Linked DNA regions of Sporosarcina pasteurii. The protein of the gene in region 2 interacts with the protein of the main gene of each other region in a pairwise test. Links are inferred from orthologs where the notes say so. Each region holds a gene or a part of one and is shown on either strand. Other genes may lie near its edges. The genes, in order: dnaB and dnaI.

What was found.
Region 1: the proteins of dnaI (region 2) and dnaB interact in binary tests that used the Bacillus subtilis proteins (3 or more experiments, as listed by UniProt). The link is inferred for Sporosarcina pasteurii from one-to-one orthologs.

The regions. Positions count from the first base shown.
Region 1 is NZ_CP160452.1:3,272,600-3,279,340, reverse strand. Bases 1-2,810 are described here. They hold dnaB (replicative DNA helicase), read left to right. Parts: upstream 1-634; coding sequence 635-1,987; downstream 1,988-2,810. Other genes in these bases: AB1H92_RS15960 (peptidoglycan DD-metalloendopeptidase family protein), read left to right, coding at 2,401-2,810; rplI (50S ribosomal protein L9), read left to right, coding at 173-619; AB1H92_RS15975 (DHH family phosphoesterase), read left to right, coding at 1-170. Outside these bases: more of AB1H92_RS15960, read left to right, coding at 2,811-3,870; response regulator YycF, read left to right, coding at 4,165-4,875; cell wall metabolism sensor histidine kinase WalK, read left to right, coding at 4,881-6,710; AB1H92_RS15945 (YycH family regulatory protein), read left to right, coding at 6,707-6,741. UniProt on the Bacillus subtilis protein: The main replicative DNA helicase, it participates in initiation and elongation during chromosome replication. Travels ahead of the DNA replisome, separating dsDNA into templates for DNA synthesis.
Region 2 is NZ_CP160452.1:889,564-894,147, reverse strand. The notes cover bases 1-2,746. They hold dnaI (primosomal protein DnaI), read right to left. Parts: upstream 1,976-2,746; coding sequence 1,025-1,975; downstream 1-1,024. Other genes in these bases: AB1H92_RS04035 (replication initiation and membrane attachment family protein), read right to left, coding at 1,977-2,746; thrS (threonine--tRNA ligase), read right to left, coding at 1-659. Outside these bases: more of AB1H92_RS04035, read right to left, coding at 2,747-3,380; transcriptional regulator NrdR, read right to left, coding at 3,398-3,862; AB1H92_RS04025 (glyceraldehyde-3-phosphate dehydrogenase), read right to left, coding at 3,964-4,584. UniProt on the Bacillus subtilis protein: Helps load the DnaC replicative helicase onto single-stranded (ss)DNA and simulates the helicase activity; in the presence of DnaB more helicase activity is seen.

The DNA.
Region 1 (6,741 bases), 2.4 Mb from region 2 along the record:
GAATTAGCGCACGCTCTTTAGGAGAGTTAAATGTACAAGTCATTATGGAAGAACTGGGTGGCGGTGGTCATTTGACGAATGCCGCTTGTCAGTTAGAGATTGACTCTGTAGAGGAAGCTGTTGAACGTTTAAAAGAAGTAGTAAATGAAAACAAAGAAAGGGGAATGTAACAATGAAAGTAATTTTCTTAAAAGATGTAAAAGGCCAAGGTGCAAAAGGAGACGTTAAAACAGTACCAGTAGGCTATGCACAAAACTATTTATTAAAAAATAAATTAGCAATTGAAGCAACACCGGGGAATTTAAGCAAATTAAAAGGTCAACAAAAGAGAGCAGAGAAAGATGCAGCTGCTGAACTGGCAGAAGCAAAAGCATTAAAAGAGAAAGTAGAAAAAATTACTGTAGAAATGAAAGCTAAGTCCGGTGAAGGTGGAAGACTATTTGGTTCTATTACTACAAAACAAATTGCCGACACACTTTCTAAAAATGAAGGAATTAAGGTAGACCGTCGCCGTATGGAATTGCCAGAACCAATTCGTTCACTAGGTTATACAAATATTCCTATAAAACTTCACCCTGACGTGACAGCAACTTTAAAAGTACATGTGATTGAAGAGTAATGGGGAGCGAGTACAATGAATGAGATGATCGATCGCGTCCCACCGCATAATAATGAAGCAGAACAATCGGTCATCGGAGCAGTATTCCTTGAACCACAAGCCTTAATTACTGCTGCAGAAGTTCTAATTCCAGAAGATTTCTATCGCATCGCACACCAGAAAATTTTTGGTACGATGCTTTCTTTAAGTGATAAAGGACAACCGATTGACGTCGTAACGGTGACAGAAGAACTCACGGCCAAAAAGGAATTGGAAGATGTAGGTGGAATTTCTTACTTAACTGAAATTGCAAATTCTGTTCCAACAGCAGCAAATATTATGCACTACGCGAAGATTGTCGAAGAGAAATCTTTGTTACGTCGATTAATACGCGTAGCAACACAAATTGTTGAAGATGGATTTACGAGAGAAGATGAGGTTGAGGCCCTTCTTTCCGAAGCTGAAAAAAATATGATGGAAGTGTCCAACAGAAAAAATGCTGGGGACTTTAAACATATTAAAGACGTTCTCGTCCAAACGTATGACAATATTGAGCAATTGCATAATCAACAAGGTGAGGTAACCGGGATTCCTACTGGCTTTACCGATTTAGATAAGATTACTGCTGGTTTCCAACGAAATGACTTAATCATTGTTGCGGCACGTCCATCAGTAGGTAAGACTGCTTTCGCATTGAACGTTGCACAAAACGTTGCGACAAAAACACCGGAAAATGTTGCGATCTTCAGTTTGGAGATGGGCGCAGACCAATTGGTAAGTCGTATGCTTTGTGCAGAAGGAAATATTGACGCTCAAGTATTACGGACAGGTGCATTACAAGCCGAAGATTGGCGTAAATTGACGATGGCCATGGGGAGTTTATCAAATGCAGGGATTTTCATTGATGATTCTTCTGGCATAAGAGTGAACGAAATTCGTTCAAAATGTCGTCGTCTTCAACAAGAGCATGGCCTTGGCATGGTAATAATAGACTATTTGCAGCTTATCCAGGGAAGCGGTAGAACAGGAGAAAACCGCCAACAGGAAGTTTCTGAAATATCGCGTTCACTGAAGGGATTGGCAAGAGAATTAAAAATTCCTGTAATCGCGCTTTCACAGCTATCTCGTGGCGTTGAGCAACGTCAAGATAAGCGGCCGATGATGTCTGACTTGCGTGAGTCAGGAAGTATTGAGCAAGATGCCGACATCGTTTCGTTTTTATACCGTGAAGACTATTACGACAAGGAAACAGAAAATGAAAATATGATAGAAATTATTATCGCAAAGCAACGTAACGGTCCAACAGGAACAGTCACATTGGCGTTTGCGAAAGAATATAACAAGTTCGTCAACGTAGATTGGAGTCAACATGTAGCTCCTGAATTTTAGTAAAGTGATGAACAGGACATTGTAATCGTTATTGATTAATAGAAAACAACGAGAGAATCCAGAAAAAGTATGTTCAACGATAATCATTTGAACTTACTATTTGATTTGGATCATCTCGTTGTTTTTTTGTTGTTCATGCTAGTAATTAATAATAGTAAAGAAGCTTAACACGTCACATCGCAATAAAAATGGTTTTTTATGTAAATATATTTAAATAATTGGATGTTATTATACAAATTCATTACAAAGGGCCATAATTCTACAATTTTTGTAGAAGATATGTTAACTTGTAGGAGGTGTAAAAATTTGCTTATATAGAGAAATAGAAAATAAGTTATAAAGCTTTCATTGTTTAATTTACTAAAGACTGCTAGTTGCAGGGGATAGTGAAAGAGATAGAAGGGGAATATTAAATGTTGTTAAATAAAAATAAACGAGTAGGAAAAGTTAATCGCTCGTTTAAAATAAAGAGATTTACCCAACTACAAAAGATATTTTTTATCAGTATATTATTGTTCAGTCTTCAATTCGAATCTGTTCTTGTAAAAGCGAAAGAACAAGATGACTTTCAAACCATTTACCATATCTATTCAAATGACGAGTACATTGGTCTATTATCCGATAAGAATAAATTAGAACAATTAAAAGAGAACATCATTGAAGAACGCAATTTGCAATTTGAAGACTTTACACTGATGATAGGAAATAATTTATCTATCATTCCAGAAAGAGTATTTAGTGCGAATATAAATGATGAAAGTATTTTAGAAACATTGGAAAATACGCTAACGGTTGAAACAGAAGCAGTGGGCATACAAGTTGATGATCAGGTAGCGTTCTACGTCAAAGATGAAGCGAGTTATGAGTCGGTTATACGAAAACTTAAATTACAAACTGTCAATGAACAAGAACTAGACGAATACGAGACTTCCAACGAGTCTAATTCATCTTTACCCCCATTAAAAGAAAATGAAACACGTATTGTGGATATTATTTTAAGTAGTGAGTTACAGCCGGTTTCAGAAACAGTCGCGCCGGATGAAGTATTGACAGTCAAAGAGGCTCTTAAACTTTTGAATAAAGGTACTTTAGAAGAAAAGAAGTACACCGTGCAATCTGGTGATGTATTAGGAAAAATTGCGAGTAAGCATGACATGTCAGTACAAAAGCTACTAGAAATAAACGAAGATTTAAGGGAAGACTCCGTCATTCGGGTTGGTGATGAACTTAACGTCACTTATACAGAACCCTACGTGGAAGTTGAAGTACATTATGAAGCGAAAAATAAATTGAAAATACCTTATGATAAAGTAACGAAGAAAGATGACTCCCTTTACAAAGGAGACAATAAAGTAACTCAACAAGGTAAGGATGGAGAAAAAGTCGTTACCGAACTGATTCGTAAGAAAAATGGACAAGTAATTGGGAAGTCAGTAACAGAAGAAGAAATCATCTCAGAACCTGTAGAAGAAGTTATAGTTCGTGGAACAAAAGTAATTCCTTCAAGAGGAACTGGGACTTTCAAATGGCCAGCAGTTGGCGGTTATGTTTCTAGTAAAATGGGTATGCGTTGGGGACGTATGCATAACGGCATCGACATTGCACGACCATCTAATCGATCGATTTTAGCGGCTGACAATGGAGTGGTTGTTTCAACTGGTTTTGACGGTTCGTACGGAAACAAAGTCGTCATCGACCATAAAAATGGTTATCGTACATTATACGCACATCTAGCATCAATCGATGTAAAACCTGGACAAACCGTTACAGCAGGATCTAAGATTGGTGTAATGGGTACAACTGGACGGTCAACAGGTATTCACTTACATTTTGAAGTAACTAAAAATGGAACACGAATTGATCCATTAACTGTATTGAGATAATTATAGAGAAACGAAAGACGGCATCTATCTTGCCGTCTTTTTATTATATAAGCAGTTTAATAGTTGGAACAAATATATTGTGCAGTATTAACAGACCTACATGATTTGGATCAAGTTTATAAAGCAAAATCCATATGTCGAACGTTGTCAGTGTATAGCGCTCGGGAAATATTCCCCAGGAAATATTACAAGTGCTAGCAAAAACTAGAACGTGCCAAACCTCAAAAATAATGATAGAGTAAAAAGAACAGATAGAGTGTTGCCAGTCAGGCAAGAAAGGAACGATAAATAGACATGCAAGACAAAACAATACTTGTTGTAGATGATGAAAAACCAATTGCTGATATATTAGAATTTAATTTAAAAAAAGAAGGATTTACCGTTCACACTGCATATGACGGAGAGGAAGCACTAAAAAAAGTAGAGGAAGTCACACCGGACTTAATGCTTTTAGATATTATGTTACCTAAACGTGATGGGATGGAAGTGTGTCGGGAAGTAAGGAAAAAATATGATTTCCCCATCATCATGTTAACGGCAAAAGACTCTGAAATTGACAAAGTGTTAGGCCTAGAATTAGGTGCCGATGACTACGTCACGAAACCATTTGGTACACGCGAGCTCATTGCACGGGTGAAAGCAAATTTACGAAGACATATGAAAGTTTCAGCGGAAGAAGAAAAAGAAGAATCTAATCATTTACAAGTCGGACAATTGATTATTCAACCCGATGCATACATTGTGCAAAAGCGTGGAGAAACGATTGAACTGACGCATCGTGAATTTGAGTTGATTCATTATCTTGCGAAACATATCGGGCAAGTGATGACGAGAGAGCATTTGCTTCAAACAGTTTGGGGATATGACTATTTTGGAGATGTCCGAACAGTAGACGTAACCATTCGGAGACTTAGAGAAAAGATTGAAGATACGCCAAGTCATCCAACATGGATTGTAACGAGACGTGGTGTAGGCTACTATTTACGTGACCCAGAGCAGGAGTAACTCATATGCAAAAGGTTGGAATCTATCGCTCGATACACGTTAAATTTGTACTGATCTATGTGTTACTAATCTTAATTGCGATGCAAATTATTGGCCTTTATTTCGTCAGGGAACTTGAAAGCACATTAAAAACGAATTTTACAACTTCAGTTGCAGATAGAATGAGCCTCGTTGAATTTAGTGTTCGTGAAGAAATGTTAAAAGAACGGTCCGAGGATGATCCGACTTTGGAAGAAAGCTTACGGAACGTTCTTTCAAGCTTTGATTCACAAGATATTAATGAAATCCGAGTGATTAATTCACATTCGCGTATACTTGCTACAAATGTATTGGATAATAAGTCGATGATTGGTCAACGTTCGTTAGATGATGTCGTAAAACGAACCATTACTTCAGGAATGCCGAGTGAAAATAATATCTACTTCGATAAGAGTACAGGCCACCGAATCATGGTTCGAGTTACACCGATAAAAAACGGTGATGAAGTGATTGGCGCAATTTTTCTCGATGCAAATATTGAGAAAATGTTTAAACAAATGGATGAAATTAATCAAATTCTTGCAGGCGGGACGGCAGTATCCTTAACGATTACTGTTATATTAGGGATTTTTATCGCACAAACAATGACGAGACCAATTTCTGATATGAGACGACAAGCACAGGAAATGGCAAAAGGGAATTTTTCAAGAAAAGTTCGAGTCTATGGTGATGATGAAATTGGTCAACTTGCGGTTGCCTTTAACCATTTAACAGGACGGCTACAGGAATCACAAGAATCTACAGAAGGCGAACGAAGGAAACTTACGTCAGTACTTGAAAATATGACGGATGGCGTAATTTCTACAGATCGAAAAGGGCGTGTTGTGCTTATTAACGAACCCGCTCTCCATATGCTCGGGATTTACAGTGAATCACACGTATTAAATCGTCCAATTTCTTCTGTACTTGGGTTAGAGGAAGAGTATACGTTTGAAGATCTAGCGCAGCAAAAAGAATCATTAGCGTTAGATTTTAGTACACGTGAAAAACCGTATATTTTACGGGCAAGCTTTTCGATTACACAAAGAGAAACTGGCTTTGTGAATGGCCTGATTGTTGTACTACACGATAATACTGAACAAGAAAAGATTGATATGGAACGACGAGAGTTCGTTTCTAACGTTTCGCATGAATTACGAACCCCTTTAACGACAATGCGCAGTTATTTAGAAGCACTTGCGGATGGAGCGTGGAAAAATGAAGAAATTGCACCATCATTTTTGCATGTGACACAAACTGAAACTGAACGCATGATTCGTCTCGTTGAAGATCTATTAAAACTATCGAGAATGGATAGCCAAGATTATGATTTGAATAAAGAGTGGGTTGAGTTTAACCAATTCTTTAATTTTATTATTGATCGTTTTGAATTATCAAAGTCCCAAAACGTAAATTTTAGACGTCTATTACCGCAAACTGATCTTTTTGTTGAAATAGATACAGATAAGATGACACAAGTAATCGATAATATTATTTCGAATGCGTTAAAATACTCTCCTGACGGTGGAGATATTTACTTTGAAATCTCAGTTCTTGAAAAGTATTTTAAAGTGATGATTACAGATGAAGGTATGGGGATATCGCCTAAAAATGTTAAACGTATTTTCGATAGGTTTTACCGCGCGGATCGTGCTCGTTCACGGGCAATGGGCGGGACGGGGTTGGGACTAGCCATATCAAGAGAAATGATTGCAGCACACGGTGGAGAGATATGGGCTGAAAGTGAAGAAGGAAAAGGCACGACAATTTACTTTACTTTACCATTTGAATTACAAGAAGGCGGTGAGTGGGAGTGAGATATATTGAAGCAATTAAAACATTTACACT
Region 2 (4,584 bases):
ATACGCTGTAACATTTTATTGTTTGAATCTCCGCGCCAATACGCGCCCGCAACACTTAATAATTTAAATTCGCGTAATTTTGATGTGGATGGAACGTGAACGCCGCGACATAGGTCAACAAATTCACCTTGTTCATAAAGCGTTACTTGTTCTCCTTCAGGAATCGCATCGATTAACTCCAATTTGTATTCATCGCCAATTTCTTCAAAAAGCTTTTTCGCTTCTTCGCGTGATACTTCGATTCGTTTGATCTCAAAGTTTTCATTAATAATTTGTTTCATTTCTTTTTCGATCGCCGGTAAATCTTCAGCTGTAATTGGCTCAGACGAATCTACATCGTAGTAAAAACCGTTTTCAATGACTGGCCCAACGCCAAACTTCGCATCTTTGAATAGTCGCTTAACGGCTTGTGCAAGCACGTGTGCTGAACTATGACGTAAAATTTCAAGTGCTTCCGGTGAGTCTGGTGTGATAATGGAAATTTTTCCATCTGACTCAATCGGTGTTTTGAAATCAATTAATGTTTCATCTAGCTTTCCTGCAATTGCATTTCTTCTTAATCCAGGACTAATCGATGCTGCAACATCTTCAGTCGTCGTACCACTCGGAAATTCCTTTATCGTACCGTCTGGAAATTGTAATTTAATCATTTCAGCCATTTTTAAAACACTCCTTATTTTATGAAAATAAAAAAAGCCCCATCCCTGGAAAAGGGACGAAGCGTTAGCTCGTGGTTCCACCCTTCTTCTATTAACCCAACATAAATAAGATTAACGAAGCTTTACTTCGGCTAACGGGCCGGGACCGTCATTGGCTAATGAATAAATGTTCACCAATGCTGCTTAAAGGTGGTAAACTGATTGTTTAACCTACAGGGCTTCCAGCCGATGACCCTATTCTCTGGCGGTAAATCTAATCAATTGTTGTCCTTATCGATGCATTTCATCATGATATTAATGAAGATTATACAATGCTTATTTTACAATTGCAAGTTTTATTGAAAATTTCGGGGATTCTAATAATCTTATTTTAATCGCCTATTTTCACCACTCAATTCCACAGGCCGTGCAACAGTTTGAATACGCTCCATAATTCTGGCAGCTTTCACAACATCTTTTTCACCACGTTGCGTATAAGTTAAGTGATGTTCCAATTCTTTAAAACTTAGGTTTGACGTGAAAAATGTCGGCAATTGTTCTGCCATTCGATATTGTAATATTGCCCCAAGAATTTCATCTCTCGTCCAAGAAGTCATCGCTTCCGCACCAAAATCATCTAAAATTAACACTGGTGCTTTTTTTACATAGTCTACTTTTTCATTTAACGTTTGATCTTGAATAGATTGTTTGATTTCCCGTAAAAACTCCGGCACATACACAGCAACGGTTCTAATTCGACGCTGAGCAAGCTCATTCGCAAGCGCTCCGAGAATAAATGATTTCCCAATCCCGAAAGGACCATGAATATATAGACCACGTCTTGGCAACTTTCCAGTTTCATCTAATTCGTATAAAAACTTCTCCGCTTTCTCTATAACTGTTAAACGACTTTTGTGTGCATTGCCTTCAAAATCTATGTCTTCTAGCTTTGCCTCCATGACATCTTTTGGCATATACATACTTTCAATCATTTTAGAGATGTTACGGCGGTCCTCGTCAATGAGTTTTAATTGACATTTCACATATTCAATATCAATTAAGTTGCTCTTCAACACTAATTTGGGCTCAAAGCCTTTCATAATATTGGTACATTCTGTTAAAGAATTACATTTATCACAACCAATTGATGCCGTCGTGTACTCATATAGTTTACCTAAACTACGGTCAACAATATCTTTATTTAATTCATCCGCATGATCAGATAAAAACTTTTGGACGTTGGCATTTTCCAATATTTCCCGTCGCATTTCATCATAGCGTGTTGCAAAGCTTGGTGCATTCACAACTCTTTTTAATGTTTCTTTAATCGGCTCGATATTAGTTCACACCTTTACTTCTTCGGCTTAATCTTTCACGTAACTTTCTGCGGCGTTCTTCGATATCCGCATTATCTTCAGTAGATTCTTTTTGCTTTTTCTCTGTTTCAGGTGCTACATGTTCCTCTGATTTTTCCTGTTGCTCTTTTTTATAAAACCATTCAGGCACCATGCCTTCACGAACTGGTTTCCGATTATACGTAGCAGGCTTCTTCTCTTCATTTTTCCACTGCATATATTTATCATGTTCTTTACGCGAAAATTCCAATGCTTCTCTTGCATTGGAAACTTTTTTATTCATCCAATGAGAAGCAATTCGCTCGACATAATTATTCGTAATTTTGCCGTCGTTACGAATAAATACAAATTGCAACAGTACATTGACAACCCCAACTGGCAATTCATGCGTATTGACCAGTCTTTCCGCAAGTTGTACATCGACAGGCAACGGTTCTTTACCATTTAAATCCCGTAACATATCGATAGGGGCTGTATTTTCTAGATAATAAATCAATTCTTCTTCTCTCGTCATTTCCTTTTGTTCGACAGTCGGCGTCGGTGGTTGTGTGAATGTCTTTTGTAAAACTGGTGGCGTTTTTGATGTGTTCATTTTATAAAAATCAGCAGCCGCTTTTCGAAGTCTCGCTTCTGGTAGCTCTAATTTCTCATCAAGTGCCATCATCACAACTTTTTGCATATCTAAAGGGGTTAATGAATACAGAAATGCCAACTTTGAAATAAGCTCCTTCGATACAGAAGCTAATGCCGCTTGTGGAACCATTTGTTCAGACAAACCTGAACGTAATAAGTTAAAATCGAATTCATCTTGCTCAAAAGGAACCCCTTCCGCATTTCTACGCCCAATCACTGCATGCTTGTCCCCTTCATCTATATCAATTCGATGAGTGACCGGCTTGTACACGTCAAGAAAAGTTCTCGAAACCTCTTTAAATTCATCTAGTTCTGCATTCGCAATTGTGAATCGACTTCTTAAATTACGATAGGCCTGTTCACCAATTTTACTAAAAAGAAAAGTTGATAACAATGGATCTTCAAAAAAAGCTTTTGCATCGAGCGGTGGAGACAACTCATATAAAAACGTTCGCACATCTCCTTCAGTTTTCACATACGTACGCATTAAACCGATGGCTTCAAGTGAAATCCGTGCTTCAAAAATCGGTGCGAGCGGCATTGTCAATAAATTCATTAAATGATAATGATTATATTCGCGTTCCTCCACTTGTTCAGCATCCGCCCAAAGCGTCATAAACAAACTCATCGCCTCAGAACCGATAAGCGGTTGATAGAATAATGTGAGGAGTTGCCGATCGTAATTGGAAAATGGTTGCGACAATCTTATTCTGTATCCATCGATTGGCTGTAATTCCCTAAAAAGCGCGACCATTTATCCCACTCCATTCGTTAATCTCTTGCAGTCCGCGTTTGTAAATTTTTCAATTCTTCAATAAACACACTTACGTCTTGATACTCGCGATAAACGGAGGCAAACCTGACATATGCCACTTCATCTACATCTGCCAATTTCTCCATGACCATTTCGCCTAAATCTTTAGAATCAATTTCAACAACGCCAGAACTTCTCAACTCTTTTTCGATAATATAAACGATGTTCTCTAAATTCTCAAGCGAAATTGGTCGTTTTTCACAAGCTCGAATTAACCCACGTAAAATTTTTCTTCCAACAAACTCATCCCGTGAACCATCTTTTTTCACGACAATTAACGGGGTATCTTCTATTTTTTCGAATGTTGTAAAACGAAATCCGCATGACTCACATTCTCTACGTCTACGGATGGATTTATTTGCATCTGCTGGTCTAGAATCGACGACCTTAGAGCCGTTATATTGACAGGCTGGGCATTTCATAAAAAGTCCTCCACTTTATCTTTCATAATATATTATCATTATAGCAGAAAAAGCCAAAACTTAAAAAGAGTAGGGAATCTTGCCCCTACTCTTACCTCTTATTATGCATTAACTTTTTTCTTTAAAGACTTTCCAACTTTTTTGGCTAAACCTACAACACGTGCTGAGTAACCCCATTCGTTGTCATACCATGCAAGTACTTTTACTTTGCGGTCTCCCATCACAATCGTAGATAAACCGTCTATAATTGCTGATTCCGTTGATGTATTAAAATCTACAGAAACTAGCGGCTCCTTTGTGAAGCGTAAAATACCCGCCAGTTCTCCTTCAGCTTTATCAATAAATGCTTGATTGACCATGTCAACAGTTACATCTTGCTTTAAATCAACGACTAAATCAACGAGTGAAACATTCGGGGTTGGAACACGTAGTGCCATTCCATGAATTTTCCCTTCTAACTCTGGAAGGACTAGCGAAAGCGCTTTCGCAGCACCCGTTGAAGTAGGGATAATCGATTGTGCACATCCACGCGCACGTCGCATATCACTGTGCGGATTATCCAAATTGTTTTGGTCAGTTGTAAAGGCATGAACTGTTGTCATAAGCCCATTTTCAATGCCAAATGTATCATTTAAAACTTTTGCTACAGGAGCTAGACAATTCGTTGTACAACTCGCATTCGAAATTACTTCATGCTTATCTAAATCAAGTTTATCGTCGTT